DNA from 3 places in the Pseudoalteromonas piscicida genome. Region 2 is predicted to be linked to each of the others. Evidence: predicted binding sites of a transcription regulator. Region 2 holds the regulator's gene; each other region holds the start of a gene.
What was found. Region 2 encodes sigma-54, which starts transcription at its own class of promoters, with help from an activator protein. Its sites were predicted from a motif close to GTTGGCACGNNNNTNGNNT; they were not measured.
Positions count from the first base shown of each region.

Region 1 (9,930 bases), 1.1 Mb from region 2:
GTTGCAGGGGATACCCTTCGTCATCAATTTTTAATACTCTTGGGCCAGTATAGGCGATGTGCATCCACACAGAAGCTGAGCCCGGACCACCGTTAAATGAGATCAGCAGCGGACGTTTGCTCATATCTTTGATTTTTGTGCGCTTGTAGTAGGTGTAATGCAACGTTGCTACTGCGTCGCCGTTTTCATTCCACACCGGCTGTGTGCCTGTTGTCGCGGTGTAGTTAATACGTTCGCCTTTTATTTCGGCTCTATGCTCAGTTGTTATTTTATGATCTATCTCAATTGCGCGATTGTGCTCTTCAGCTATGCTTGGCGCTGAGAGTAGGGCACAACTCACGAGCAATAGTGGTAGTAGTTTTTTCATTGCTTCCTCGGTATTGCAGTAGGTATGTCTGCATTAAAGAAGTATTTCATCTGAAATTCAAAGCCATTGAGACAAACTCAACAAAAAAAACGGCAGGTTTGAAAAATAGGCTGTTGTAACCTCGTTTATCGAAAAGTAACGAATTTGAGCCGATTTGGTTTTTTTTAGTGCAAGATTCGCGTATATTTAGTACTTTATTATGTAGTAATAAAGTATTTAGCCCCGTTAAATTCTTGTTTCACTGCGCTTCTCGTTGTACTTAAGAGATCTCAATCCATGCAAAGAATTTTAATTGTTGAAGACAGTAAAGTCGTACAACAGGTATTGCGACACCTTGCTGCTCAGCATCTAGATGTCGAAATCGATTTTGCTTGGTCCCTCAAGGAAAGTAAGGACTTCTTAGCACAGCACCAATATACATTGGCGCTGGTAGATTTAACGCTGCCCGATGCGATGGACGCAGAGGTCGTGCAGCTCACGCTCAGCCACAAAATTCCCACTGTGGTGCTGACCTCAAAAATAGATGAATATAGTCGCCAGCAAATGCTTGAAATGGGCGTGGTGGATTATGTAATTAAAGACAATCGTGATTCATACCTATACGCGGTCAAGTTAGCATCTAGACTGTTGAGAAACCAAGGTTGCAAGGCGCTGATCGCCGATGATTCTGTGATCAGTCGAGCGGTAATGAAGCAAATGCTTGAAAAGCAATTATTTACAGTGCTTGAGGCGCAAGATGGCGAACAGGCATTGGAGATGTTGCTGTGCGACCATGAAATTAAATTGCTGCTGACAGACTTTGCGATGCCGACGATGGATGGCTTTGAACTGGTGAAATCCGTTCGTAATAGTCGCGGACGTGATGAGTTGGCTATTATTGGTTTGTCTGGCGCGGGAAGTCATGGCTTATCGGCAAAGTTTATCAAATATGGCGCCAATGACTTTTTGGCAAAGCCCTTTATGAGTGAAGAGTTTCATTGTCGTATTATGCAGACGATGGAGCAGCTCAATTTAATTGCGGAAATCAAAGAATATGCCCATCGAGACTATTTAACAGGGCTTTATAATCGCCGTTATTTCTGTCAGCAAGCAGAACGGTTAATCAAAAACAAACCGGGCCAGCATATATTGGCATTGTTAGACCTCGACCACTTTAAATCTATTAACGACCAATATGGCCATGAAAGCGGTGATGATGTACTTAAACAAGTCGCTGATTTACTACGAAGTGCATTTGGTCACTATATTGTGGCTCGTATAGGTGGCGAAGAGTTTGCTTTACTCATTCCAAGTTCAGATATGAAGGTGGCAAAGCACATGCTAGAAGACTTCAGGGAGCGTCTTGCTAAGCAGGCATTTAATATCCCGGCAGGTCAGTATTACTGCACCATCAGTATCGGTCTCGCAGTCTGTCAATCAAAAAGTTTAAGCGAAGTGATGCGTAAGGCCGATAAGGCGCTTTATAAAGCGAAAGACAAACAGCGCAATTGCGTTATTGCGCATTAGTTTTTTGTTATTTGGGTGTTTATGCACCAACTCAGTTCAGACTTAATATCAATGCACCTAGATGGTGCATTTTTTATGCGTAAAATTCCACTCCTCATTTTAATTCATTGTTAATTAAGGAATAAAAAATTTGGCACAAAGGTTGGATTACTGCATACAACAGGATCAACTGTCCTAAGGGGACTCAGCATGAAAATGATAAGTGCAATAATAAAACCATTTAAGCTTGATGAGGTACGTGAAGCGTTAGCCGATCTGGGGATTGAAGGCATGACGGTTGTTGACGTTAAAGGCTTTGGACGTCAGCGCGGTCATACCGAACTATATCGCGGTGCAGAATATCAAGTCGATTTCATTCCAAAAATAAAAATAGAAATTGCGACGTTAAGCGAAAACGCTGAGCGCGTTGTGGAAACGGTTACAAAGGCTGCGTTCACTGGAAAAATTGGTGACGGGAAAATCTTTGTTTACGACTTAGACCAAGTTGTTCGGATCCGTACCGGCGAACTTGATGAAGAAGCCATTTGAGGGGATCCGAACAATGGAAAATACAATAATAGAACTACAATTTTCATTAAATACTTTTTATTTTCTGATATCTGGCGTCTTAGTTATGTGGATGGCAGCTGGGTTCGCCATGCTTGAAGCGGGATTAGTGCGCTCAAAAAATACCACTGAAATCCTAACCAAGAACGTCGCACTGTACGCCATTGCTTGTACTATGTACCTGCTTATTGGTTATAACATCATGTATGTCGATAATGCCGAAGGCGGAGTTTTACCAAGTCTAGGCGCACTCATAGGCAGTGCTGCGGACGATGCCGACCATGCACTGCAATCTGACTTTTTCTTTCAAGTTGTATTTGTTGCCACGGCCATGTCAATTGTCTCGGGCGCTGTTGCTGAGCGTATGAAATTGTGGGCGTTTTTAGCATTTTGTGTGGTGTTAACTGGCTTTATCTACCCGTTAGAAGGCTATTGGACGTGGGGCGGTGGTTTCTTATCTGAGCTTGGCTTCGTGGACTTCGCCGGTTCTGCCATTGTGCATGGTGCCGGTGCTGCGGCTGCACTAGCGGGTGTCCTGTTACTTGGTGCGCGTAAAGGCAAATATGGAAAAAATGGTGAGATCTACCCAATTCCTGGCTCCAACATGCCACTGGCTACACTGGGCACCTTTATTTTGTGGATGGGGTGGTTTGGCTTTAATGGCGGTTCTCAACTGTTCCTTGCAGACAAAGAAAATGCCATTGCGGTTAGCCAAATCATGCTAAATACCAATGCGGCGGCGGCTGCAGGTGCGGTTGCTGCACTGTTGGTGTGTAAATTAATGTGGGGCAAGGCAGATTTAACCATGGTGCTTAATGGTGCACTCGCAGGTCTTGTTACCATTACCGCCGAGCCGGCTTCTCCAACACCTGTATTGGCGCTTACCCTCGGCGCGTTAGGTGGTGCTTTGGTGGTGTTCAGTATCGTCGCGCTAGACAAGGCAAAAATTGACGATCCTGTAGGTGCTATCTCTGTTCATGGTGTATGCGGGGCGTTAGGTGTGATGACGGTACCATTTTCAAACTCAGACGCTACTTTCCAAGGTCAGGCTGTGGGGCTTATCACTATTTTAGGTTTTGTTTTCATTGCTTCATATATCGTCTGGAGTGTATTGAAAGCAAGCATGGGGATCCGCGTTGGCGAAGAAGAAGAGTTAAGTGGTATGGATCAACATGATTGTGGCGTAGATGCCTATCCCGAGTTCGTGACAGTTCGCGGACAGTAATATAGTAATACAGTTGGCTCTCGGTCAATATTGTAAAGTTCTCGTTGTCTAAACAAAGTGAGTCCAGCAGGGCTCACTTTTCTTTATAAATATTATTCTACTTTCAGCAGTTGTTAATTTAGGTTACCCTACCATCTTGCGATTCATTTTTTAGTTTTACTTGGGTCATGACGGATAAAAAGAAAAGAACACCTGCCAAAAAATCAAACGTCAAAGCGAACACTTCGCGTAAAAACAATACCCAGCAAAACGGTTCTAAGATGCAAAGAGTTAAAAGCCGTATACTGAGCACATTGTGGTCTTTCTTTTGGAAGGGGACTATTGCGGCGATATTCCTTGTAGCAATTTATATCATCTATTTAGACGCGAAAATAAGCCGGCAGTTTGAGGGCAATAAGTGGGAACTTCCCGTTCAGGTTTATGCCAGATCGATGCAGTTTTTTCCTGATCAGTTCCTTAATGAGGATGAAGTGCTGTGGGAGCTGAAGCGGCTTAACTATTCTCGTGTAAATCGTATCAGCCGTACCGGTCAGTATATCGTTCAAGGTCGCACAATCACCATTCATCGTCGCGCGTTCGAATTCTACGATGGCCCAGAAGCTGCGCGTATTTTTACGCTTAATTTTGCTGGTAAAAAGCTTGCAAATATTGTTGATAATCAAGGTCGACGCTTAGCTGGCGCTCGCTTAGAGCCAGTGCAAATTGCCCGGATCGGCAATGAATCCCGTCAAGACAGAGAGTTTGTTCCGTTCGATAAATTCCCTAATATTTTAAAAGAAACACTGCTGGTGGTAGAAGATAGAGACTTTTACGAACATCATGGTGTTTCTGCGCTGTCTATTTTACGTGCACTGTATGCCAACATTAAAGCAGGGCGAACCGTACAAGGCGGCAGTACGCTCACGCAACAGCTCGCAAAAAACTTTTATCTCACCAGAGATCGCACCTTAATCCGCAAGGTGAATGAAGCGTTCATTGCATTGATTTTAGATTTCCGTTATAGCAAAGATGAAATCCTTGAAGCCTATTTAAACGAAGTGTTTTTGGGACAAGCCTATAATCAAGGCGTTCATGGTATGGGGCTTGCGGCCGATTTTTATTTTGGTAAGCCGGTAGACGAGCTTGAGTTTGACCAAGTCGCTATGTTAGTTGCGATGGTTAAAGGGCCATCTTTTTATAACCCAAGACGCTATCCTGAGCGGGTAATGGAAAGGCGTGATTTAGTCTTAAGGCTGATGGTGGAAAATGGCCTCATCACAACGCCTGAGTATCGCGCAGCGCTGGCAAGGCCGATTGACGTACAACCGCTAAAAGCGAGCCGTATGCAGTCTTATCCTGGCTATTTGGAGTTGGTGAATCGCGAGTTAAAGAAACTCGTGCCTGATGATGACATTGTCGACTCTGGAATTCGGATTTTTACCTACCTCGATTTACAAAAGCAAACGGCGATGGAAGATGCCGTTAAAAAGGGCTTACCTTACTTAGAGCGCCGCTTCAAAACGGAAGATCTAGAAACCGCGATGCTGTCAGTTAATGTTGAAAAAGCGGGGGTATCGGCGTTAGTTGCTGGTCGTCAGTTGAAGTTTTCAGGTTTTAATCGGGTATTAGATACCGAGCGCAATATAGGCTCATTGGTCAAGCCCGCTATTTATTTGAGTGCTTTGTCGAATCCAAACTACCATTTGGGCATGCTACTGGATGACAGCCCCCTTGAAGTGACGGACGGCTCAGGTAAGGTCTGGTCTCCAGAGAACTTTGATCATAAATTCAGAGGCCAAGTGCCAATGTTTGAAGCGTTCAGCAATAGTATCAATATTCCAGCAGTAAATCTTGGCTTGGATGTGGGTGTTAATCGAGTCGCGCAAACTTTGAATGAGCTTGGTGTTTCTAAGTCGATTCCACTTTATCCTTCTTTATTGTTGGGCGCGTTAGAGCTATCCAGTTTTGATGTTGCAGAGGCCTACACCACACTTGCTGCAGATGGTAAGCAGAGCGAGTTGACCAGTGTCATGGCTATCACCGACTCACTGGGTAAGCTTGTGTACGAACACCCTGTGCAAAAAAGCCAAACGCTAGACAGCGATGCGGTGTACATGACGAAATATGGCATGAAGCGCGTAACCAAAAAAGGCACAGCTAAACGTCTCAATCTTCACTTTCCCTCTATTCAACTTGCAGGAAAAACGGGGACTAGTAATGATTTAAGAGATAGCTGGTTTGCAGGTTTTGACCAAAATACGGTCACTGTTGCTTGGATTGGTCGTGATGATAATAAGCCTACGGGATTAACGGGCAGCCAAGGTGCGCTAGAGCTCTATATTCGTTACCTCAAACCGCTGAACCCACAGGCGATTGTAGATGAGCGTCCAAAGTCCATTCGCTGGGCGTTTATCAATCCGAAAACGGGTAAGCAATCGCCTCCGAGTTGTGGTCCAGTATTGCAGTTGCCTATTAGAGAGAGCATGTTCGAACCAAGACCTAGGTGTTGAGCCAAGTATTGGCTGCTAGGGTTTGTTGACCCTAGCACAGCCCACCTGACTAATGCTTTGTGTCTCCCACAAATTTATTCAAAGCGTAGCTGAAAAAACAAAAAAAGCCCTGAACGGGCTTTTTAAATACAAACTAATGCAAGTTTTAATCTGTGGTTATAACTTGGCAAATGCACGCTTTGCAGCGTCGATAGTTTTTTCGATTTCTTTGTTAGAATGCATGGTGCTCACAAAACCTGCTTCGAATGCTGATGGCGCTAAATAAACGCCTTCATCTAGCATCAGGTGGAAGAACTTTTTGAAGCGCTCTAGGTCACATTCAGTTGCTTGTTGATAGCTGGTTACTTTTTTAGCGTCAGTAAAGAAGAAGCCAAACATACCACCTGCGTAGTTAGTCGTAAGTGCAATACCAGCCTCATCAGCAGCTGCTTGGAAGCCTTCACACAGGGCTTTACTCTTAGCTTCAAGCTCTGCGTGTAGCCCTTCTTCTGAAAGTAGCTCTAGCGCTTTTAAACCGGCAGCCATAGCAATTGGGTTACCAGATAGCGTGCCCGCTTGATAAACTGGGCCAACAGGGGCGATGTAATCCATGATTTCTTTTTTACCACCAAACGCACCCACTGGCATACCGCCACCAATCACTTTACCTAAACAGGTCAAGTCAGGGGTGATGTTGTAGTACTGTTGAGCACCACCAAGTGCAACACGGAAACCCGTCATGACTTCGTCAAAGATAAGCACACTTTGATTGTCAGTACATATTTCGCGTAGACCTTCTAAAAAGCCTTCTACCGGTGGAATACAGTTCATGTTTCCGGCAACTGGCTCGATGATCACACACGCGATTTGATCTTTGTACTGCTCAAAAATTGCTTTTACTTCATCAAGGTTATTAAATGAAACCGTTAACGTATGCTTAGCAAAGTCGGCAGGAATACCAGGGGAGTTAGGCACGCCCATGGTAAGTGCACCTGAACCTGCTTTAACAAGCAAAGCGTCAGCGTGACCGTGGTAACAGCCTTCAAACTTTAAGATCTTATCGCGGCCAGTATAACCACGAGCAAGGCGAATAGCGCTCATGGTCGCTTCTGTACCAGAGCTTACCATACGCACTTTTTCAATAGATGGTACTAGCGCTTTTACTTTTTCCGCCATTAGGATTTCAGTTTCCGTCGGCGCGCCGTATGATAGGCCATTTTCAACCGCTTCAAGCACTGCTTGTTTAATCTCAGGATGGTTATGACCTAAGATCATCGGGCCCCAAGAACCCACATAATCAATGTACTGTTTACCATCGGCATCAAAGGTGTGAACGCCTTCGGCTTTGGTGATAAATAGTGGCGTACCACCTACACCATTAAAAGCGCGAACAGGAGAGTTAACACCTCCAGGGATTGAGTCTTGGGCGCGTTTGAATAAGTCTTGACTAATTGTCATTGTCGATCCTTTTTAGCTTTCACGTTTGCGGCTAAACCAAGGTACTTCTACCTCGTGTTTTTCCACTTGGTTTTCAACACCTAGCGTTAGGGCAAAAAGTGCCATACGGATCAATACACCATTTTGAACTTGGCGGAAGATAGCTAGGTTGTCGTTGTTATTTAGGTCGTTGTCTAGCTCGTTTGCATCGCTGCGGCTGTCGCGTGGTAGTGGATGCATTAATACTGAGCTAGGTTTACAGTGAGCGTCATAAATTGCTTGGCTGATCCTAAAGCCACCACGGTATTTGTTTGCTTCTTCTTGAGAAGGGAAACGCTCTTCTTGAATACGAGTCTGGTAAACGATATCGGCAGCTAAATTGCCTTCCATCTTAGACACGACTTCAATACGGTGACCAGCATTGTCTACGACATCTAAAATAGACTGAGGCATTTGTAAGCCATCCGGTGCAACCATTGTAAAGCGGATATCTTTGTAGTGACTCAGTAACTTTGATAAAGAATGCACGGTGCGGCCGTATTTTAAATCACCGACTAGGGCGATGTGCATGCCGTCAATTCCGGTACCAAAGCGGCTAAGCTCTCGGTCAATTGTCAGTAGGTCCAACAGTGCTTGAGTCGGGTGCTCATTAGGGCCATCACCACCGTTGATAACAGGAACGTCGGAACCGGTTGCAAACTCGGCAACTGAGCCTGCGTCTGGGTGGCGCATTGCCACGGCGTCAGCATAAGCAGAAATCACGCGGGCGGTATCATACAAAGATTCGCCTTTTGCCAGTGCTGAGCTTTGCATACCGGTGGTTTCGCGGACTAGCCCGCCCAGCAGGTTAAATGCGGTGCCGAAACTTACGCGTGTTCTCGTGCTTGGTTCAAAAAATAGATTTGCCAAAATCGCCCCATTAAGTACTTGGGTACGTTTTTGCTTTTTAGCATAGGGTTCCATTTTTTTGGCAATGGAGAAGATGTGTTCAATTGAATCTCTGTCTAATTGATTGACAGAAAGAATGTTTTCACCTTGGAAACTGAACATTTGGCGATTCCTAAAGACAAATTGACTACCGGGTTGCAAGGTCGCTCACCCAACCAGATAACACGCAGATTGCGGGCGGTTACTTGGGCGCATATTATACCCAAGTACCCCCAATAATGCACGGTTACAGTGCAGGTTTTAAAACGGCAAGAAAGACAATGGCTAATAGGATTAGTACGGGAAATTCGTTGAAAAAACGATAGAACTTGTCGCTTTTACGATTGCGATCATGTTTGAAATCGGCAAGCAATTTAAAGCAATAACCATGATAAATATAAAGTAAAATCACTAAGGTCAGTTTGTAGTGCAGCCACATACTATGTTTAAACCACTCACGTCCATATTCTGTAATCGTTAAGACTCCAAACACCGCGGTGAGAATAGCAAATGGGGTTACAAAATAGAGTAGGCGGCGCTCCATGATTTTGAGCATTGAGCTACAAGATTTTTCTTCAGTCATCGCGTGATACACAAAGAGACGTGGCAGATAAAAAATCCCTGCAAACCAGGCAATCATAAAAAAGATATGTAAGGCTTTATACGTTAGCAATAAGCTCATTATAAATTCCACTTTTTAGGCTAGAGTAAACTGTTTCTGGTGGTGAGTATGTGACGAATTTGGTCCCATCGCAATAACCCAAGTATTTGTTTATCATCCTTTTGATTGTATATATATACCGCGCCTGAGCGTTTATCTTTTAACACATCAAAGGCATCTGCTAAAGTCGCTTGTGTGCTTAGTCCTTGTAGCTCGATATAAGAGACCGATACGCTGCCCTCAGAGATTAAGTTTAAATCGTATTCGGCTAAGCGGTAGCCGCTTTGTTCATCATAAACAATGAGCGGTGTTTGGCTATCAACCGCGGATAGGGTTTCCTTTATCTGCTCTTTATCGTCGGAATAGAGCAGTTTAAAATTTTCATCCATCTCAGCCACTATCCCCACTTTCTGCAATGCCTCTTTTGCTGGGGATACTTGGTAAGGTAGCCCTTGAAAGTCCAATTGTTGAATAAAAATAGAGCGGTTACCAAATGCCTGCAATGCGGTTACGTAAGCGGTGGTGATCACCAGCATAGCTGGAACGATTATTTTCGGGTTTGAAGTCAGCTCCATTACCGCGGTGAGTGCTGCAAGTGGGGCGTGCAACGTTGCTGCAAGTAAGCCTGCCATACCAAGTACACCATAAGTTCCTGCAACATCGACGCTTGGCTCAATAAATTGCGCAAAGAAAGACATCAATGTGCCCATGATAACCCCAAGCCCAATCACTGGACCAATAATACCACCGGGAATACCAAGGCCAATTGCAAATAACGTCGCCATCAACTTGG
Region 1 covers NZ_CP021646.1:688,417-698,346, forward strand. Annotated here, with positions in the region: gene B1L02_RS03260 (S10 family peptidase) at 1-367, opposite strand, end outside; gene B1L02_RS03265 (diguanylate cyclase domain-containing protein) at 644-1,873, shown strand; gene B1L02_RS03270 (P-II family nitrogen regulator) at 2,063-2,401, shown strand; gene B1L02_RS03275 (ammonium transporter) at 2,415-3,644, shown strand; gene mrcB (penicillin-binding protein 1B) at 3,812-6,133, shown strand; gene hemL (glutamate-1-semialdehyde 2,1-aminomutase) at 6,290-7,570, opposite strand; gene B1L02_RS03290 (aspartate carbamoyltransferase) at 7,583-8,599, opposite strand; gene B1L02_RS03295 (CopD family protein) at 8,724-9,158, opposite strand; gene B1L02_RS03300 (chloride channel protein) at 9,179-9,930, opposite strand, start outside.
Region 1: B1L02_RS03270 (P-II family nitrogen regulator) is a predicted target of sigma-54. The motif match lies at 2,003-2,021, and genes of this name have one in related genera.

Region 2 (9,930 bases):
GCCGTCAACGATGCACATCCACTTGTTAAGCATATCGCTCATTATACGACGTTGATGCCTGGTGGTTTTGGTGCAGTGAGAGAGCTTACAGATCTTCTCATGCTCAGCCAACATCACTTATTAACTTCCAAAGGATCAAGTACATGACCGTATTGCGTGTCATCTTACTCATTATATTTAGCTCTTTAATGGTATGGATGTGGTCACCCATGTTTAATCCATCAAAGACGGATCCAACAAAAGAAGATGAACCGTTAGCTAAGCCCGATTATGTTGCAACGACACTCCAGCAAACTACCTATAGTGAAAATGGCTTATTAAACTATCAGGTAACTGCTGATAAGATGGAATTGTATCAAGACCTTGGCTTTAGTCACTTTGAAAAACCTATTTTCACCTTGTACAACGGTGAGCAGAATTGGCAGATAAGTGCATTAGAAGCAACACTATATGAAAACAATACCTTAATATTAGAGGGCAATGTACTGGCAAAGAATTTAACACCTAATGCCATGATCACTGATATCAATGCCGATAATGTACGAGTTGAAATTAAGCAAAAATTGATGAAGTCGGAACATCCTGTCGTTATCACAGGTCCTAGTCTTAGGATCACAGGTAAAGGACTACATGCGGATCTGCAAAAGCAAGTGATCGAACTCATCAACCACACAAAGACAATTTATTATGACCAGTAAAATCATTAACAAACTAGTTTTCATCGGCTTGCTTGCAAGTTCTACTCTGGCAGTTGCTGCAGAACAAAATGAAGTCATTATTGATGCTGGCCGTCAGCAAGCTCAGCTGCAAAGCAATATCGGTATTTTTGAACAGAATGTCGTCATTATTCATGGCAACAGAAAAATAAATGCCGATCGCCTAGAAGTACATCGCCGTGCCGAACTTGGCACCAATAAACAGCTGCTTGTTGCAACTGGCAGCCCAGCCACTTTTAGCGAACGTCAACCTGATGGTAATTTGCTAGAAGCAAAAGCAAATGAAATTCGTTACGACGTTGCGAAGGGCACCTTAGTCATTTCTGGCGATGCGGAAATCAATCAAACTGGGCAAAAGATAAATGCGCAGGTCATCACTTATGACATTGAAAAACAATTGATCAGTGCAGAGCGCTCAGATCAGGAAGATTCTCGTGTCAGAACCATCCTTGTTCCTGTGGATGATAAAAAAGACGCAAAAGACAAAAAAGCGCAGGAAGAAGGTAATAATTAATGAGCGAGCTCAAAGCAACTGGTTTAGCAAAGAGTTATAAAGGTCGCCAAGTCGTTAAGAATGTTGGCTTAAGTGTTCAAGCTGGCAGTATTGTAGGCTTGTTGGGACCAAATGGCGCAGGCAAAACCACTACTTTTTACATGATTGTAGGGCTAGTACCAAGCGACAAAGGCTTTATTCAGATTGATGACGAAGATATCACTTTGCTGCCGATGCACAGCCGTGCACGACTCGGCATTGGCTATCTACCACAAGAGTCTTCAATCTTTAGAAAACTCACTGTCTATCAAAATTTGATGGCGATTTTAGAAACTCGAAAAGACTTATCTAAAGTTGAAAGAGAAGCTGAACTAAACGAGTTACTAGATGAATTTAATATTCAACACATTCGTGATTCACAGGGCATGGCATTGTCGGGAGGTGAGAGAAGACGAGTAGAAATTGCTCGCGCTTTAGCCGCAAACCCAAAGTTTATCCTGTTAGATGAACCTTTTGCTGGTGTTGATCCTATTTCGGTGTTAGATATAAAGACGATAATAGAGCACCTAAAAAACCGCGGTATCGGTGTGTTAATCACCGACCATAATGTTAGAGAAACACTGGACGTATGTGAAAAGGCCTACATCGTTTCACATGGTGAGTTAATCGCTGCAGGCACGCCAGAACATGTTTTGGCAGATCAAACCGTAAGAGATGTCTACCTAGGCGAACAATTCAAGCTATAGTTAAGACGTAGTATTAATAACTGTTAAAAAGGATTGTTAGAGATACATGAGGCAATCATTACAGCTGCGCATGGGGCAGCAACTTACAATGACTCCGCAACTGCAACAAGCCATTCGCTTGCTGCAGCTTAGTACCTTGGATCTGCAACAAGAAATACAAGAAGCATTAGACAGCAATCCATTGTTGGAAGTGGAAGAAGGTGATAATACTGACGGCGAAAATGCTGACCAACACGGCCAAGAAAAGAGCAGCGCTGACGATAATCAAGATTCAGGCGATGAAGTGCCTGTTAGTGACTATGAAATAGACTCAGATACCGCCATGAGCAAAGACACTGTGAGTGATGACCTTGCCATGGATGTCACTTGGGATGAGTACATGAGTGCAGCGCCGGCTGCAAGTTCAGGCCCTCTGCCTGATGACGATAATGTTTATCAAGGGGAAACCTCTGAATCTCTCCATGATTATCTCATGTGGCAACTCGAACTGACGCCATTTAGCCCAACCGATAGAGCTATCGCGATTGCGATTATTGAAGCGGTAGACCTGTCAGGCATTTTAACCTTATCTTGCGAAGACATTTTAGAAAGCATTAATGACGAAAATAGCGAAGAGCCTATTGAGCTGGATGAAGTCGAAGCCGTACTCAAACGCATTCAACTTTTTGACCCTGTCGGTATCGCAGCGCGCAGTTTACAAGAATGCTTGTGTATTCAGCTAAATCAATTCGCTCCAGATACGCCATGGATTGCCGAAACGAAAATGATCCTGACAGAGCATATCGACTTGCTTGCCAGCCGTGACTATCGAACTTTGGCAAAGAAAACGCGCCTTAAAGAGGCGGACCTCAAAGAGGTCATGACGTTAATTCATAGTCTTAATCCAAAGCCAGCGGCAAGCATTATTCATGAAGAGCCTGAATATGTTATCCCTGACGTATCGGTGAAAAAAGTAAAAGGTCGTTGGGTCGTAGAGCTAAATCCTGATGCTATGCCTAAAATAAGAGTAAACGACCATTATGCTGCCATGTCTAGAACGGCGAAATCCAGCACGGATAGTCAGTTTATTCGCTCACATTTACAAGAAGCAAAGTGGTTTATTAAAAGCTTAGAAAGCCGCAATGATACTTTATTAAAAGTTACCAATTGCATTGTGCAACAACAACAGGCATTCTTTGAACATGGCCCCGAAGCAATGCGCCCTATGGTGCTAAATGATGTTGCTGAAATGGTTGAGATGCATGAGTCCACAATTTCACGAGTAACGACACAAAAATACATGCATACACCACGGGGAATATTTGAGCTGAAGTATTTCTTCTCTAGCCATGTAAGTACAGAAAATGGAGGTGAGTGCTCTTCTACAGCAATTAGAGCACTTATCAAAAAGCTGATAGCTGCAGAAAATACTGCTAAGCCATTGAGTGACAGCAAAATTGCAGATATCTTAGCTGAGCAAGGAATTAAGGTAGCGAGACGCACGATTGCAAAATATCGTGAATCCCTAGCCATTCCACCGTCAAATCAGCGTAAAAGCTTGATATAAGACGTAAAACCCAAGAAGGAAAAATGCTTATGCAACTAAATCTAACTGGTCGCCATGTAGAAATTACTGACTCATTAAGAGACTATGTCACCAACAAGTTTGCGAAGCTAGAAAGGCACTTTGATCATATCAATAACGTGCATGTGATCCTTGATGTCGAGAAACTAGTACAAAAAGCAGAAGCAACATTACACGTAAACGGCGGCGAGCTATTTGCATCAACAGAGCATCAAGATATGTATGCCGCAATTGATGGCCTTATCGACAAGCTAGATCGTCAAGTTATTAAACACAAAGAGAAGCTCACTCGACACTAAAATGAAATTAAGTGAATTAGTGAACAAGGACTGCAGTAAAGCTGCGGTCCTTTTTAATAGCAAAAAACGTATTTTAGAATACATCAGCGAACTGGCTCATAGCCAAATTCCGAATGCCAGTCAACATGCTATCTTGGACGCTTTAATGGCGCGAGAGAAATTAGGCAGCACAGGGATCGGTAAAGGCATTGCTATTCCCCATGGTCGACTTGAAGGTTTGGATAAAATCCTTGCAATGGTCCTTGTCAGCGAACAAGGGATCCAGTTTGAAGCCATAGATAAGCAGCCTGTCGATATTTTTGTCGCGTTCATCGTACCTGAAGGTGATAATCAACAGCACCTGAAGACCTTAGCGGCGATTGCTGATACACTCAAAGACAAGTCTTTTTGTAAAATGCTCAGGCAAGCAAAAAGTGATGATGAGTTATATGCAGTGATCCAAGGTGAATCTGATGAGTGATGAAGAAAAAGGACTCGAGCTTATCATTATCAGTGGCCGCTCAGGCTCTGGTAAATCTGTAGCGCTTCGAGTATTGGAAGACTTAGGCTACTATTGTGTAGATAATATTCCGGTCAATTTGCTACCGTCTTTAGTCCGCAGCGTTTCCGACAATTATAATAAAATTGCAGTGAGCATTGATGTTAGAAACTTGCCTAAAGAACAGGACGAGTTTAATGACATTCTTGAATACTTGCCCGGTTTCGCCAAACCTACCCTGTTTTATTTAGACAGTGATGACCAAACCCTGATAAAGCGCTTTTCTGAAACACGCCGTTTGCACCCTCTTTCACTGCATAATCTTCCATTAGATGTCGCGATAAAAAAAGAACGTGAACTGTTAGACGTATTGATCACTCGAGCCGACTTTCTCATCGATACCACAGGCCTTAGCGTTCATCAACTTGCAGAAGATATCCGCGAAAAAATCTTAGGCAAGAAAGACAAACAACTCATTATTACTTTTGAATCTTTCGGCTTTAAACATGGCATCCCAAAACAAGCGGATTACGTTTTTGATGCGCGCTTTTTGCCAAATCCACATTGGGAGCCTGAGCTTAAGCCGCTCACGGGCCTAGATCAGCCTGTCAAAGACTATTTGTCGAGCCACAGTATCGTGCAAAAATTCACTTGGCAGATCCAAACCTTTGTACAAACTTGGTTACCACACTTAGAACGTAACAATCGTAGCTACCTAACGATTGCTATCGGATGTACTGGTGGACAGCATCGCTCAGTATACTTAGCGCAAACCATTGGCGAGCGTTTTGCTAAAACCCATCCTAACGTCAAAATTCGTCACCGTGAGCAAGAGGGTTAGATGTTAGAAGATACGTTTTTAATCCAGAATAAACTCGGTCTACACGCTCGGGCTGCGACAGTTCTTGCTCAGTTAGCGACACAATTTGATGCCGAAGTGACCTTATATCAGGGAGACAAAAGTGCTGCTGCAGACAGCGTACTAGCACTGTTGTTACTTGAAAGCAGCCAGGGAAAAGAGGTGCGAGTTGTCTGCGAAGGTCCTGATGCTCAGTATGCACTAGACGCCATTGGTGGATTAATAGAAAATAAGTTTAATGAATCTGAGTGACTCAAGCTGCTATCACCAATATAGCACTAAGGCCTGATTCATGTATTCCCTGCTACCCTCCCCCTCCGTAACCAGACTGGTATAATACCAATTAGTCTTAATACTTGCTCAATTTGAAGGAGCAAATCTGACGCTAACTGTGTTAAAAATTTTTCATTTAGAACAACTAAATAACCTGAGCTGCGGATAATTAATGCCTTTCTAGCAGCCAGTTTTAGCGCTAACTGCGTTGAATTCACTTCCAATAGCCAGCTATTGGTGCGTAAATTCGCCTTGTTTTCCCTAAAACTTGCTGGCTAGACAAGGAAAAAACTAAGTTGTGCTTTAGCAACAATGAGTTGGAACATTCCTTATCCAAACCTCAGGTTAAATAGCAAAATTTTCGCCGTGTTATCGACAAGATTTTCTCGCCTCAAAATAGATCACTTAATTAAGCGAATTGGTATAATAAGTCTCTCATAATTAAGCGTAAACCTTGGTAGTTCCCAATAAACTGAGTTACACTGTAATACCAATTTAGGTTTATCTCGTGCAGTAAAGCGAGTTGCCGAGACAAGCCTACTTTATCGTTGCTCGCATATTTAGCGTGCATTAACGATAGCAACCCACCAGCGGAAACAACACGAGTAAAATTCAAATTAAGAAATAGGTTTCTGCTATAAAATAAATGAATAGGGTTAACTTAATCACGTTATCCGCCAGCATTATCAATAAGGATGCCTATGCCTGAAGTATTTGAACAAGACTACACACTGGAACAACTCCAAAAGGTAACCAAAGCCTTAAACAGTGGTCAGTTTGTTCAAGTTAGGCGTATGCTCGCAGAGACCGCACCTTGTGACACTGCACTGCTTTTAGAATCATCTCCTCATAAAGTTCGCTCTATGTTGTGGCAGCTCGTTGACCCAGATATCCAAGGGGATGTCTTAGAAGAGCTATCAGAGGACGTAAGACTTGGGATCATCGCCCAGATGGAACCGGAGCTAATTGCTGCCGCGACAGAAGATATGGACGACGATGACCTTGGTGATGTCCTGAGAAGCTTGCCTGATACCGTCTACCAAGACGTTATCGGTGCGATGGATAGCCAAGACAGAGAACGTGCGACACAAGCATTGTCCTATAAGGAGCACTCGGCAGGTGCCTTGATGAGCACCGACACGGTCACCATTCGACCCGATGTTACCTTAGAGGTTGTATTTAGATATCTACGTCTTAAAGGCGAATTGCCAGACGGTACGGACGAGTTGTATGTAGTTGATAAAGACAACTGCTTTTTAGGCACGCTGCCTGTCAATACCTTATTAACTAAGTCTCCTGACAGCATGGTTCGAGACTTGATGGATGAAGATAAGGAAACGATCCCTATCTCCATGGATGAGTCTGAAGTGGCGCAGCTTTTTGAGCGCCATAACTGGATCTCAGCTCCCGTCGTTGACGATAACGCCCATTTGCTTGGTCGTGTCACCATCGACGACGTTGTTGACGTCATCCGTGAAGATGCCGAGCACAGTTTATTAAGTATGGCAGGTCTTGAAGACGAAGAAGATACCTTTGCGCCAGTTCTAAAAAGTAGCCAGCGTCGCTCTATTTGGCTTGGGATTAACCTGCTAACCGCCTTGATGGCAGCGTTTGTTGCAAGCTTCTTCGAAGGAACTCTGGATATTTTACCGATTCTCGCGGTGTTAAATGGCATAGTACCAAGTATGGGTGGCGTTGCCGGTAGTCAAACGCTAACCTTAGTGATTCGTGGTATTGCCCTTGGTCATATCAACCAAACTAACCAAAAGTTTTTAATGGGTAAAGAACTGGCGATCGGAGCCCTAAACGGTGTCCTATGGTCTGTCTTGATCGCTGGAGTTATTGCTGTATGGCAGTGGGATTTTACACTCGGTGCCGTTATTGCCTTCGCGATGTTTATGAACTTAGTCGCGGCAGGTATCGCGGGTGCCAGTATTCCAATTATGCTAAAGAAAATGAATATCGACCCAGCGCTAGCTGGTAGTGTAGTACTAACAACAGTTACTGATATCGTTGGGATCTTTGCATTCCTTGGCACGGCAACTTGGTTGTTAGTGTAGCAGTAACAGTGTCGAAGTGACGGAGAATGCTGGTCAAAACCAGCATTCCTTGAGCTGAGGGGAGTTACTCACCCGCTATTTGCATATTATTGAGTAGTATGGAGCCGGTTTGTACTGCGCCTCGACATTCAATATCACCGCCAACCCCTTCAATGCCCATAAACATATCTTTTAAATTGCCAGCGATCGTAATTTCACTCACAGGATATTGAAGCTCACCATTTTCGACCCAAAAACCAGCAGCCCCCTAGAGTAATCACCGGTTACCGTATTAACACCTTGCCCCATTAGTTCAGTGACTAACAAACCAGTACCCATTGATGCAAGTAGGCAAGTTAAATCATCGTGCGTTGGTTTTACCTGCCAATTATGGATCCCACCTGCGTGCCCTGTCGCTTGCATATTCATTCTACGTGCAGCATAGCTTGCCAATAAGTAAGTGTTAAGCACGCCATCTGTAATGATTTCACGGTCGATGGTTTTTACACCTTCGCTATCGAATGGACTAGAAGCAAGCCCTCTTGGTAAATGTGGTTTTTCGTCAATATTAACGCAGCGATTAAAAATTTGTGTGTCTAAAGAATCCAACAAGAAGCTAGACTTACGATATAGTGCGCCGCCACCGATACCTGACACTAAGTGTCCAAATAAGCTGTTAGCGATATCCGCTCGAAAAATAACAGGCACTTTACGCGTCGATACCTTGCGACTGCCTAATTTTGCCAGCGTAGATTGTGCCGCTTCTAAACCAACTTCTTGTGGGATTTTAGCTCTGTGTGCACGCGAGATAACGCATATGCAGAATCTCGTTGCATTTGTTCACCTTCTTTACCAATCACCATGGTACTCAGGCTGTGTCTGGTACGTGGGAACCCAGCAATTAAGCCGTGGCTATTACCATACACACGGATCCCTTGATGGCTCGATAAGCTTGCGCCATCAGAGTTCACGATTCGAGGATCGAATTCCAACGCAGCTTTCTCAGCGGCAATACATTGCTCAATAGCTTCATCGGGAGAAACCTGCCAAGGATGGAAAAGATCTAAATCCGGTGGCGACATCTCTAGCAAGGCTTTATCCGCCACACCATTGCAGGGATCATCAGAAGTAAATCGAGCAATATCTACGGCCTTTTCAACCACTGAGCGTAGAGCTTCAGGACTCAGATCCGCGGTTGATGCAGAACCTTTATGATTGCCCACATAAACACTGATACCAAGACCACCATCTTGATTAAACTCAATGGTTTCAACCTCTCCCATTCGTGTACTTACAGACAGACCTGAGGTGCTAGACATCGCCGCTTCTGCCGAGGTTGCACCTAGTTTTTTAGCATGCGCTAACACATCAGCAACTGCATTTTTCACATCATCAATTTGATTATATATAGGGTGTTGTTGAGGTTGAGTCATAGATACCTTATCCGCTCGCTCGTCTAACTAAAACATATTAGTTAATATGCTATCACAGCTACTAACTATTGTAGTGATCAATTGTGGTATACTCTAATGTTAGAGACCTTAATATTTACTAGTATAGACAAGACCAATGGCTAAACACGAGCAAACGACCGAAGAAGAGATTATTTACGTTTCAAAAAGCGAGCTTAAGCGCGAAGCGCTAGAGTTGCATGAACTTGGCTGTGAAATTGCAGGGCTTGGCAAGAAGCAGCGTGAGAAGTTACCTCTAACGGACGAGCTTAAAGAGGCCATGACGGTTGCGGATAGGATCCGTGCTAAAACGGATGCTTACCGTCGTCATATGAACTACATTGCAAAGACATTGCGTAGCACTCCAAATGTCGAAGACATTCAGGCTGCTATGGATTTGATGCTAAATAAGAACAATAAAGCAGACGTATTGCTGAATAAGATTGAGCTTATTCGCGATGAAGTGATTGCCAAGGGCGATAGCAAGATTAATGAGTTATTGGATAAGTATCCTGAACTTGAGCGTCAAAAAATGCGTCAGATGGCTCGCCAAGCAAGTAAAGAAGTAAAAGCTGAGAAGCCAGGCAAAGCCTACAAAGAACTGTTTCAGTACTTAAAAGAAGCAATTATGCCATAACGCTATGTTGCTCTGGACAATATAAAAAGGCGCTGATGCGCCTTTTTGCTTGTATGAGATAACCGTCATATCGTATGGGGTTGGTATTACGCTGTGCCACCTACAGTAATTTCATCAATCTTCAAACTCGGTTGACCTACTCCCACTGGGACGCTTTGACCATCTTTACCACATACTCCAACGCCTTTATCAAGCGCAAGGTCATTACCTACCATAGAGACCTTTTTCATAACTTCAGGGCCATTTCCTATAAGCGTTGCGCCTTTAATAGGTTGGGTTATCTTACCATTCTCAATTAAGTAGGCCTCAGATGCTGAAAATACAAACTTGCCGGAGGTAATGTCTACTTGGCCACCACCGAAGTTACTAGCAAAA
Region 2 covers NZ_CP021646.1:3,696,471-3,706,400, forward strand. Annotated here, with positions in the region: gene kdsC (3-deoxy-manno-octulosonate-8-phosphatase KdsC) at 1-147, shown strand, start outside; gene lptC (LPS export ABC transporter periplasmic protein LptC) at 144-698, shown strand; gene lptA (lipopolysaccharide transport periplasmic protein LptA) at 688-1,230, shown strand; gene lptB (LPS export ABC transporter ATP-binding protein) at 1,230-1,955, shown strand; gene B1L02_RS17020 (RNA polymerase factor sigma-54) at 2,002-3,501, shown strand; gene hpf (ribosome hibernation promoting factor) at 3,531-3,818, shown strand; gene ptsN (PTS IIA-like nitrogen regulatory protein PtsN) at 3,820-4,278, shown strand; gene rapZ (RNase adapter RapZ) at 4,271-5,137, shown strand; gene B1L02_RS17040 (HPr family phosphocarrier protein) at 5,138-5,407, shown strand; gene mgtE (magnesium transporter) at 6,130-7,488, shown strand; partial or broken gene pmbA (metalloprotease PmbA) at 7,553-8,900, opposite strand; gene yjgA (ribosome biogenesis factor YjgA) at 9,037-9,555, shown strand; gene tldD (metalloprotease TldD) at 9,642-9,930, opposite strand, start outside.

Region 3 (9,930 bases), 1.3 Mb from region 2:
ATTTTGGATCAGCTTTTATTTCAGCCGTTAGCGTATAGCCATCCATTTCCGGCATTTCAACGTCAGAAATCAACAGCCCTACTCGCTCGGTGACATTATTTTGACAGTCCATTTCGGCTATTTCACGAAGCCTAATTAATGCTTCTTTGCCGTTCTTCGCAAGCTCAGTCTGAACTCCCAATGGCTCCAATGCACGCTTGACCTGATTGCGAGCAACTGCAGAATCATCCGCGATAAAGACAATACGCTCACCTAAATCTTTTTGCATTTCACCGTCAGAGACAATGTCAGCACTGACTTCTGTGTTGATCGGGCAAATCTCATTGAGGATTTTTTCTACGTCTAAAATTTCAACTAACTCGTTTTCAATTTCGGTGACCGCTGTCAAATAGGAATATCGACCCGCACCAGATGGTGGGGGCATTATTTTTTCCCAGTTCATATTCACTATACGCTCTACTGCACTGACTAGAAAACCTTGAACTGAGCGATTGTATTCCGCAATCACAATAAAACAATTGCGAATATCTTGAATTGGGGGTCCACCAACCGCAAGTGACATATCTATTACAGAGATAGTCTGGCCTCGAATATGAGCAACCCCCGGATAAGAGGATTTGACTTGGGCATGCTTGTCAATGCTGGGCATTGAAGCACTTCTCGGACTTTGAAAACGTTAATGCCGAAGCGCTGTCGACCTTGAAGTCGAAAAAGTAATAGCTCGAGACGGTTTTGCCCAACCAGCTGTGTACGTTGGTTAACCGAGTCTAAAATACCTGCCATTTCAATCTCCTACTGTATAAACCGCTAATCGGAACGATCTTTGCTTCGACTCTGATATGGTTTACCACCCTTGATTAGGTGCAGTTATTAAAGCAGAATCTTTATACCTTGTTTCACCCCATAAGCATAGTCGAAACATCATGAGTTTGTTAAAAAAAACCCATTACATTCAGTTTTTTTGTTTGTTCGCTTATTTTATAGGCGTTGACTATGGTTATTGTCAGCAATATGACAACAAAACTTTAGAACAAAGCGCAATCGCGTTTGTTGAACCGAATGTTGAACAAGATCCTGATAGTCAGCTGTCGATCACCGCTATACCACTTGACTCAAGAATTCCAGCAAGGGATTGTCAATCGCCGCTGCAATATAGTACAGCGATGACTCCGCCTTTTGATACTCAAGTGACCGTCCAAGTGAGATGCAACGACACTCTCAGCTGGACTCAATACGTTCATGTGCGTATCGACCACCTCTACCCCATTTTAGTAAGCGCGACCATGCTAGAAAAAGGCCGTGTTATTCAGGATGAAGATGTGAAAATAGAGTATCAGCCGAAACGTTTTAGAAGAGTTTCCTATATAGAGGATAAGTCAATATTAATAGGCAGCAGAAGCAAACGTAATATAAGAGAGGGTCAAGCCTTTACTCAAGCCCATATTTGCATGGTCTGCAAAGGCGACACCGTGATAATTATCGCGAAATCAGGCGGGCTTGTGATCAAAACTCAAGGAGAAGCGCAACAAGATGGTAATCGTGGTGAACTTATTAATATTAAAAACTCTCGCTCTGGCAAAACCTTACGTGCTAGAGTAATAGAAGTGGAAACAGTAGAGGTGAATCTATAAAAAATTTGCTAAAGTAATACTACTAAACGCCGATAACAAGGCTGAGAGTATAATTTTATTGGGTCTACAATCATGGTTAATCAAGTTAACGGTCAGAATCAGTCTACATCCGTTGCTAATAATGTTAAGCAACAGAAGGCTGAATTGCAAAGAAATGATGCGAATAGTGCATCAGTTAAATCACCAGCTACGCCTAAAGCAGCTGCGGACTCAGTCAGTCTGACTCCGCAAGCACAACAGCTGAAAACAGTCAATGAAAAAGCACAGCAATCATCAGGCTTTGATGACAAGAAAGTCGAAGAACTGAAAAAAGCGATTGCAGAAGGTAAGTATCAGGTTGACGCGGAAAAACTCGCCAAAAACATAGCTGCATTTGAGTTCGAAATATATGGATGATTTGGTTCGGCTTTGCCACCACAAACTTTCAGAACAAATCTCAACGCTAGAAGCGATGACCCAGCTTCTGGCGCGTGAGCTTGACGAGCTTGCGTCTCGGCGTGGCGACAATTTAAAAGAAATCGCTCGCGAAAAGCTAACTCTCATTTCAAAACTGCAAAAGATCGATAGTGAATTAGCAAAAACTGATTCTCATATTTTTGAGCACGATGAAGTAATCTCACTCGTTGCTAAAGTACGAGCACTGCTCAGTGAATGCCAAACCAAAAATGAAATCAATGCTAAAACGGCTCATCAGGCCAACGTAAGCACACGGGAGCTAAAAGGGATCTTAATTGGAGCACCGACTTCTGTTACATATGGTCAAGATGGTAGTGTGAAAAGTAGCGACAGTGAGTTAGTACGTAACCTAAAGGCGTAGCATAGCCACACTAGTACTGTTTTAGCATCGAAGCATAAACAAAATACACCGGCCTTGCAGCTCTACAGCACAATTGAAAAATTAAAACGTGAAGCGCATTAGAAGAGCAATATATAAGACTGCTTACTTAAAGCTATAAGATATTTTCTTAATTTTCTGCGGCTTGACTTGGGTAACATACAAATCATAAACGCGTTTCATATCAAGCTCTAATTCCGTCGCGTAAGTATCGCCGACAGCATAGCTTTTCAACACCTTAGCCCCACGAACTAGTCCATTTACTCGACTCTTAAGACCGTCGTTTTGCGCAATAGCCCTTTGACCGTGATAGTGGATGTCAAATTCTGGCCATACAGTTGCTCAGCCAATTCACGATACGCTTCTAATTTTGAGACTTTAATTGCCATTAGCTGCTTCTCACCCGCAGTTTTACCAGGCTGAGCACTCAAAGGCGCATACCCCACAGCCCGTAAAACAGGAAAAGTTTCCGGTTGCACTGTCTCATATTCAATGTGCTTATCAACAAGGCTTGAACAGCCGCTGAGCCCCGCCAGCGAGCAAACCATAACAACTGCACTGATAGAATTAGTGATACGCATTTCACCCCACTCCGCTACAATATATACCAATCAAAACTTAGCACTTCCCCTGCATCTTAATCTCGCAAGGGTTATTGTGGTTTCATTGAGTATTGGCAAGAAATAAAATTAACTTTCATAATGGATGATTATGCACGAACCTTGCCAAAATTTGGCACAGGTATTGCTGAGTTAAAGAGTAGTTTTTGATCTGGGCATTTAAACATGAAAAAGCAATTCGCGACCAGTCTAACACTGTTGTGTATCACCTTAACTCATCCAGCTTATGCTGAATGGTTTGAAGTTACCGGCATGGCTGACGTTAAAAATGGCGACCATCAAAAAGCCAAAAGAAAAGCCGTAAACGACGCCATTACACAAGCATTGCTGTTTTCTGGCGCTTCTGTGAGTAGTGTACAAACAGTCACCGATGGTGTGCTCACTCAAGATCAACTTAAAATCCGCTCAAATGCCGAAATCCAAAGCGCTAACGTGGTTGCTGAAGCAAAAGTCGATGACTCATGGCAAGTGACACTACATATCGATATTACGCCACAGAGTGGTCAGTGCCCAACCAGTGCCTACAGCAAACAGATTGCAGTGACACAGAGCCAGTTAAAAAATAAACATCAAGCAACATTAGGTCAAATTTTTGACATAAATAAAGCGGTGAGCGAGCGCTTGTACCAAACAATGTCTGAACAGAAGTTGAACTTAGAACCCATTCCCTACTTCGCACAGACCATAGACGTTAACCGCTTTTTCAGTCAGCGTTTTGATTATAATGAACAGTTAATCGAGACCATAACGGCCAATACTAACAGTCAATTCGTATTACTGAGTCAAATTACTGATATTGCTAGTGTAGATAAACTCAATAATGACCTCGCATTTTGGCAAAGCGATAAATACTTAAGAAGCTTTAAGGTAGACTTTGCACTATTTGATGCCCTTTCTCATGAAAGAGTATGGCAAAAGCAGTATGCAACTCAAGGCGTTTGGCCTTTTAAGAAGACCAAATTAATTGATGTGTACAGTGAGCGCTTTTGGCAGACAGATTATGCTGATGAGATCCAAACCACGCTGACACAAATCGCAACAGATTTAAACGCAGCGGTCGCCTGCTTACCAACCAATGGTAAAATCCTACATATCAATGATGAACAAGTCGTTATTAATTTGGGTCGCATGCATGGCTTAAAGAATGGCCAGATCCTCAATGTAGCGCATAGTAATCCGTTGACTAACGTCGATGGTAAAATATTTATGCACCAAATTAAAACTATTAATAAGCTGCAAGTGATCCAGGTGAATGCACAAAATGCCATTGCGGTAAACATCAGCAATCGCCCACTGCACAATGTGCAAATTAATGATTTGGTTGAAATTCAAATAGACAATGAAAATGAGTTTGCACTGTAAGTGCTGAGCCTGCCTGTGGTAAAGGCAAGGTTTTCGACGACTACGCACTCTAAACCATGCTTGTGCCGCCCATTTACTTTGGTAATTCCACGCTGTGGTGAATGTAAATGGCGTCCCCAGTAGGAATCGAACCTACATCTAAGCCTTAGGAGGGCCTTGTTTTATCCATTAAACTATGGGGACAATCTCTAAAGTCAGTTACGAACGCCTTTTTAGCCTTCGTTAGCGGGGTCTGCATAACTTAAGTCTGGAGTTGTTGGTTCGCTTTCGTACTGCATCCCAGTGACTTCGCTTTAGTATACTGATCTTAATGAACTTTTAAAGATTAATAGTCAAATTATTTGTGGTAATAAATGGCGTAAATCCGTAGGCGAATACGCAGCAGTTAGGCCCCACTACTGCGCTATCAGTTACTTCGCTTGAGGTTTGAGTAAGAAATAGGATAGCGCTTCGCTTTTAATAAAATCTAAACGCTATTCTCTTCTAAAAAGTGCTATTTGAAGTATTACCTTGAAGCGGTTGCCTGATCATCAAGAATAAAATACGGGATGGTCACCACCGTGCTCGCGATCACTAAATTGGTGTTAAACTCTAGCAACCTTGCATTCACCTCCACGCCTCGTGGACGGTAAACCATAGTGCCTGTCAGCAAATGGCTGGGTGATTGCACGTTTTTCAAGCGACTTGCGTTACGAGAAAAAGTCAAATCGCCACTGGATGTCACTTCTATTTTTCCTAGCGCTTTAAAGTCTAGCGCTTGATAGCCCAGCTTTTGCATTTGATGCATTAAAGACTCAGCCAATTGGTTTCCTAGCTGATTAGTATCCCTTAGCGATTCATTAAAGTTAACAAAACTAGCGACCGCTATCGACTCCGGCTTTTGCCCCAATACCGTATCTGACAATTCCAACGCAATTTGATTGGCGTAATTCGCAATTTCTTTGCGATGACGATAGCTAACGAAGCCAATATCTTGCGTTACCGCCGCTTGTAAATCTTCATTACGTTCTTGCTCTTCCATCATGGCATATAATATTTCCATGTCGGATTGCTGCGTTTCTGTAGATTCAGGAGCCGTCTGTTTTGTCATTTCACAGCCACCGAGTAATGCAAGTGTCGTCGCGAATAGCACTACATTTTTCATCATCGCCTCCGAATTAGTTCGCGCGCTCTATACGAATGCCATCGTATGCCGCACCATCTTGTAGGGCATTGACTACGTTTTGTGGCAAAAAGCCTTGAGCAGAGCCCACGACACTTTTACTTCTAAGTCCAACCACTCTGGCATTGACCATAACTCCGCCTTGGTGATTAACCAAAGTACCACCTAGCACGTATAAAAAAGGATGGTTGTCAGATAGCTCTAAAAAATCACGGCTAAAAATAAAATCGCCTTCAGGTGTCACCCGGATATAATCTGTTGTTTTAAAGTCCACAACGGGGATCCCAAATGCATGAAGCTCATGGATAAAGCTTTCAGCCAATTGGTTACCCAGCAAGGAGCCTTTATCAAATTCTTTATCTAAAAATACAAAACTTGTCACCGCTACCGGTGTTTTCTCATTCACGTGTTTCAAGTTTGCTACCATGTCTTGCATAATGCTTTGAACATAGTGAGTGACATTCTTACCGGCCATTTGCTGAGAAACAGAAAATTGCTTCATACCGTTTGGGTTACTTTGATACATCGAAGATTTCTCAAAGCCATTGCGCACGGGCTCAGCCTGAGCATTATCCACCGCAAAAAAGTGACTCTGAGCACAGCCAACCATCAATGAAAGAGGCAAAACCAAACTTAATACTTTTTTCATTACTCTCATCTCCACTAATATTGGCTTCGTATAATTTGACCGTCGCGATTTGTGACACGCTCCGTCCCCCACATCGCAGCTTTAGGAATACTGATTGATGCAGCTGAAACCGCGCGATTATGTAACGTATCAACCAGCCTCGCATTGACCAAATAGGTATCTCGACTTTCTACGATTGTGCCGACCACCACAAGGTCAATTTTCTGGCGCTGATTCAGCTTATTTAACTCCCGGCTTAACATACTATCGGCAGAACTTTGTAAAGATAAAGCGTTCCTGAGTCGATATTCCACAACATCGGCCCCCATTTGACTTAAATGGGTCATGAGGGATTCTTGCAAGGCCACGCTCAAGCCAGAACCTTGCCCATCAATGGTATCATACAGCTGATTAGCCTTAAAAAAACTCGTCACAGCAAGCGTTGAATTCGGCTTGAAGGGACGTACATACTGCCCGAGCTCCGCGGCTAACTGAGCGCCAAACCCATCTAAATCAGGTAAGATTTCTTGCTGCTGGGTCGCTTCTCTTTTCCCAACCTGTTGACTGCTTGTACACCCTACCAACAACACAATCACTATGAGTGCTAGATATTTCATTTCACCACGCCCACGATAAACTTATCGGATAAAATGCAAAATACGCACCAAGTTTTAAAGTCGATGACTGGTGTAGTGACTAACTAAGCAGCTTAAACCTGCACGCTTAAGTTGCTGGCAGCCTTGATATGCAGAGGCTTTATCTGTGAATGCACCTAATTTTAGTCGGTAGTATTTCGTACTTTGAATATCTACTTGTTCGATATTCACTTCGCTTTTAGCAAAGTCTAGCGGTAGCTTATCCTTAAGCTGTTCATAGGTCTGCCTAAGCTTGACATACTCCGTTGTAGAGGCCAATTGAATTGCAAATTCAGCCACTTCCTCCTGCTTATCTTGTTCCTCTACGAATTTTGTTTCTCGCGCTTTTACTTGTTCGGGCTGCTTTGCTAAAAGCTCCGCGTCCTTTTGTTTTGCAAGTGAACTTGATAGCTGCATCGCAATAACATCAAGATCTTCCTGCACTTCTTCAAACTTAGCAACCTGCTGTTTTAGCGCTCTTAGCTGCTCTACTTCTTGTTGTAAGGTACTTACCTGTTGCTCCAGTAAAGATAGCTGCTTCTTCATTTGTAATGTGTCAAGTTGACTCTTGCTCGCAGTTGCTTGGCAACCACTTAACGCAACGAAACTGAGCATAGTGAGGTGCCACTTAATTGATTGCATTTTTTTCTCTTTCATAAATAGTTAAGGCTTCCACCGCGCAAGAAACTTTGAAGGGAAGTAGGTTTTGGCAAATATTTGCCGCATTTTGCGTGGCGTCATTTCTTAAGATAAGTAAATAGGTGGCGTCGCCTTCTTTTTGCGCATACCCAAAACTGTCGCGTAATAACGTAGGATAACGCTTAGCCAAAATCGCCGCGTATACTTTTAATATAGTTAGCGTATTGAAGCGTCCAACTACAGCAAACTCTTGCGTGGTTGCATGCTGTCGCTGTAATTCGTGATTTACATCAAGCAGCAAGTCTCCCTCTGCACTTAACTCCACTTCTATCTGCTGAGTACTGGCTACCGCGAGCCTTTTCGCATCACTTATCGCTGTACGATAAGTCCCTGGCTTCAAACCAGTAAATACATAGTAGCCGTCATATGCCGTCTGAGTGCGCGCGACTTCGTTACCCTTTTCATCAAGTAAACTGACTGTTGTGAAGCCTGCAGGTCGGTGTTCAGTACCCTCATTGATTTCAACAACACCTTCAATTTCCGACGAGTTTACAAATGGTATTTCAACATATTCAATATAACCGGGCCTTGGAGTGAATGAAAAGCCATCGTTAGCGGGAACTAAAAAGGGTTCGGGGATTGTATCTTTGTCAACAATAATATCTGTTCGTTTGTAATTTACCATTGCGGGTAGCAGTGCTACACCATCGTCGTCAGTTTTACCTTGTGCAAAGTTTTGCAATGCTTTTATGGTTACCCCTTTTAGCGGTAACTCCCCATCATCAAGATAGCCATTGTTATTCTGGTCGATAAAAGTACGAACCATCAAAGAGCCAAACTGCGACAAGCGTTTTCCTGTTAAGAAAATTTGATCTACGGTTTCGCCCGCTCCAATACTCACTTGGCCAGATAGACCCACTTGCCAGTTATCATCGTTATCGTATTGCAAGTCTGTTAACAACCTAAACTTATCATGGTTCCAGCTCAATCCAAGTTCGGTTTTATAGTAATCGGCAGCAAAGTCTTTGTATAAGGTAACGCCAAGATCAAGCTCAGGACTTAGCTCTTTGCTCAACTCAAGCTCTGCTGCTGTAATTTCATTGGAAGGTTTTATGTCATACCAAGTAGTAAAACGACTATACACACCAAGAACCCTGCGCTGCCACCGCAAGTAGCCACTCACGTCGCTGGCTTGATTGGTCGGCTCTTGCCACACAAATTGGTTACTGAAAGTACCCCAGTAATTACCCGTGCTAAAAAGTAACGATGCTTGCTCTATAGTATCAGTATTAGCCTTGTCAAGATGGAAGTATTCAGCACGATAGTAAACCTTAGCCACGTCAAAAAGAGACCACTCTCCTGCCGCCGTTAATTTTATCTCGGTCGCATTTTCATCCTGCTCTAGATCTTCCTTTAACTCAACTTTAGCACCTACCTGTTGCCCAAGTAGACGGGTTCGAGTATTTGCAGAGAGATGTTGGGCCGCGTCGCTCTTACTATAGTCAACATCCAGTAGTAGTAGTTTGTTAATATTGGTGTTAAACCCGGTAGAAAAGTATTGTTCTGATGCGCTATTTTTCAAACCTTGACGATGTTGCAAACCTGCATACACCGCAAAATTTTTAGTAAGTCCGTAGTCAAAGCGGCCATTTACTTGCCAGCTTGACGTCCCCGACAATGCAGTCTTGTCGCCCAGTATACTTTTGCCCGTATCAGTAATTGATACGGCAAAAAACCCTTCACCTTCATTTGCAGTGCTCTGTTCAACATAATAGGTTTGCACTTCTTTTGATACTTGACCTTGCCCTCCATACATCACGAGTTCAAAGGTATTTTCACCAAATAGTAAATCAATATTTTCGAACTCATAGCGCCCAGATTGGAGATTGTTTTCTTGTCCAATCAATAACCCATTTCGATAAAGTTCTACGTCCCACCCTACCTGAACAGGACCTGAGATGACAATGCGCTGACGATTAGTGCGCTTATCTAACGGCGCGTTACTGAAGCTCACTCCTCGCCCTTCTTCATTTAGCGCATCGACTCCAACTTGAACACTCTGGACATCACCGAGCGACACCTTGGTAAAATTCCCAAATGGTAAAACATCAGCCTTTTTTGAAGCACGGTTGAGGGACATGCGTGAGCGATTAATGACATCTCCTTCTCTACCCGCAATAAAGTACTGGGCTTGCCAATAGGCGATGTCTTGTGAGCCAATAAGAGAATAAGATGTCTGACGATTGTCTTCAGTCATTTGCGTATTTATCTGAGCGTCCAACACTGGTTTACCGATGCTTTGATAGGGACTTGGTCGCCACGGTAATGTTGCGCTGGCATTACGGTCAAACCTAACAACCTCCCTTCCTAATCGCTGTTGCTGTGCTTCTATTGGCAGAATTTGCTTACTCTTAACGG
Region 3 covers NZ_CP021646.1:2,383,494-2,393,423, forward strand. Annotated here, with positions in the region: partial or broken gene B1L02_RS11165 (chemotaxis protein CheV) at 1-783, opposite strand, end outside; gene flgA (flagellar basal body P-ring formation chaperone FlgA) at 924-1,631, shown strand; gene flgM (flagellar biosynthesis anti-sigma factor FlgM) at 1,704-2,027, shown strand; gene flgN (flagellar protein FlgN) at 2,020-2,448, shown strand; partial or broken gene B1L02_RS11185 (LPP20 family lipoprotein) at 2,572-3,047, opposite strand; gene B1L02_RS11190 (flagellar assembly protein T N-terminal domain-containing protein) at 3,252-4,448, shown strand; tRNA gene B1L02_RS11195 (tRNA-Arg) at 4,557-4,631, opposite strand; gene B1L02_RS11200 (FlgO family outer membrane protein) at 4,954-5,595, opposite strand; gene B1L02_RS11205 (FlgO family outer membrane protein) at 5,606-6,259, opposite strand; gene B1L02_RS11210 (FlgO family outer membrane protein) at 6,274-6,855, opposite strand; gene B1L02_RS11215 (SPOR domain-containing protein) at 6,910-7,515, opposite strand; gene B1L02_RS11220 (SdrD B-like domain-containing protein) at 7,502-9,930, opposite strand, start outside.
Region 3: B1L02_RS11190 (flagellar assembly protein T N-terminal domain-containing protein) is a predicted target of sigma-54. The motif match lies at 3,198-3,216, and genes of this name have one in related genera.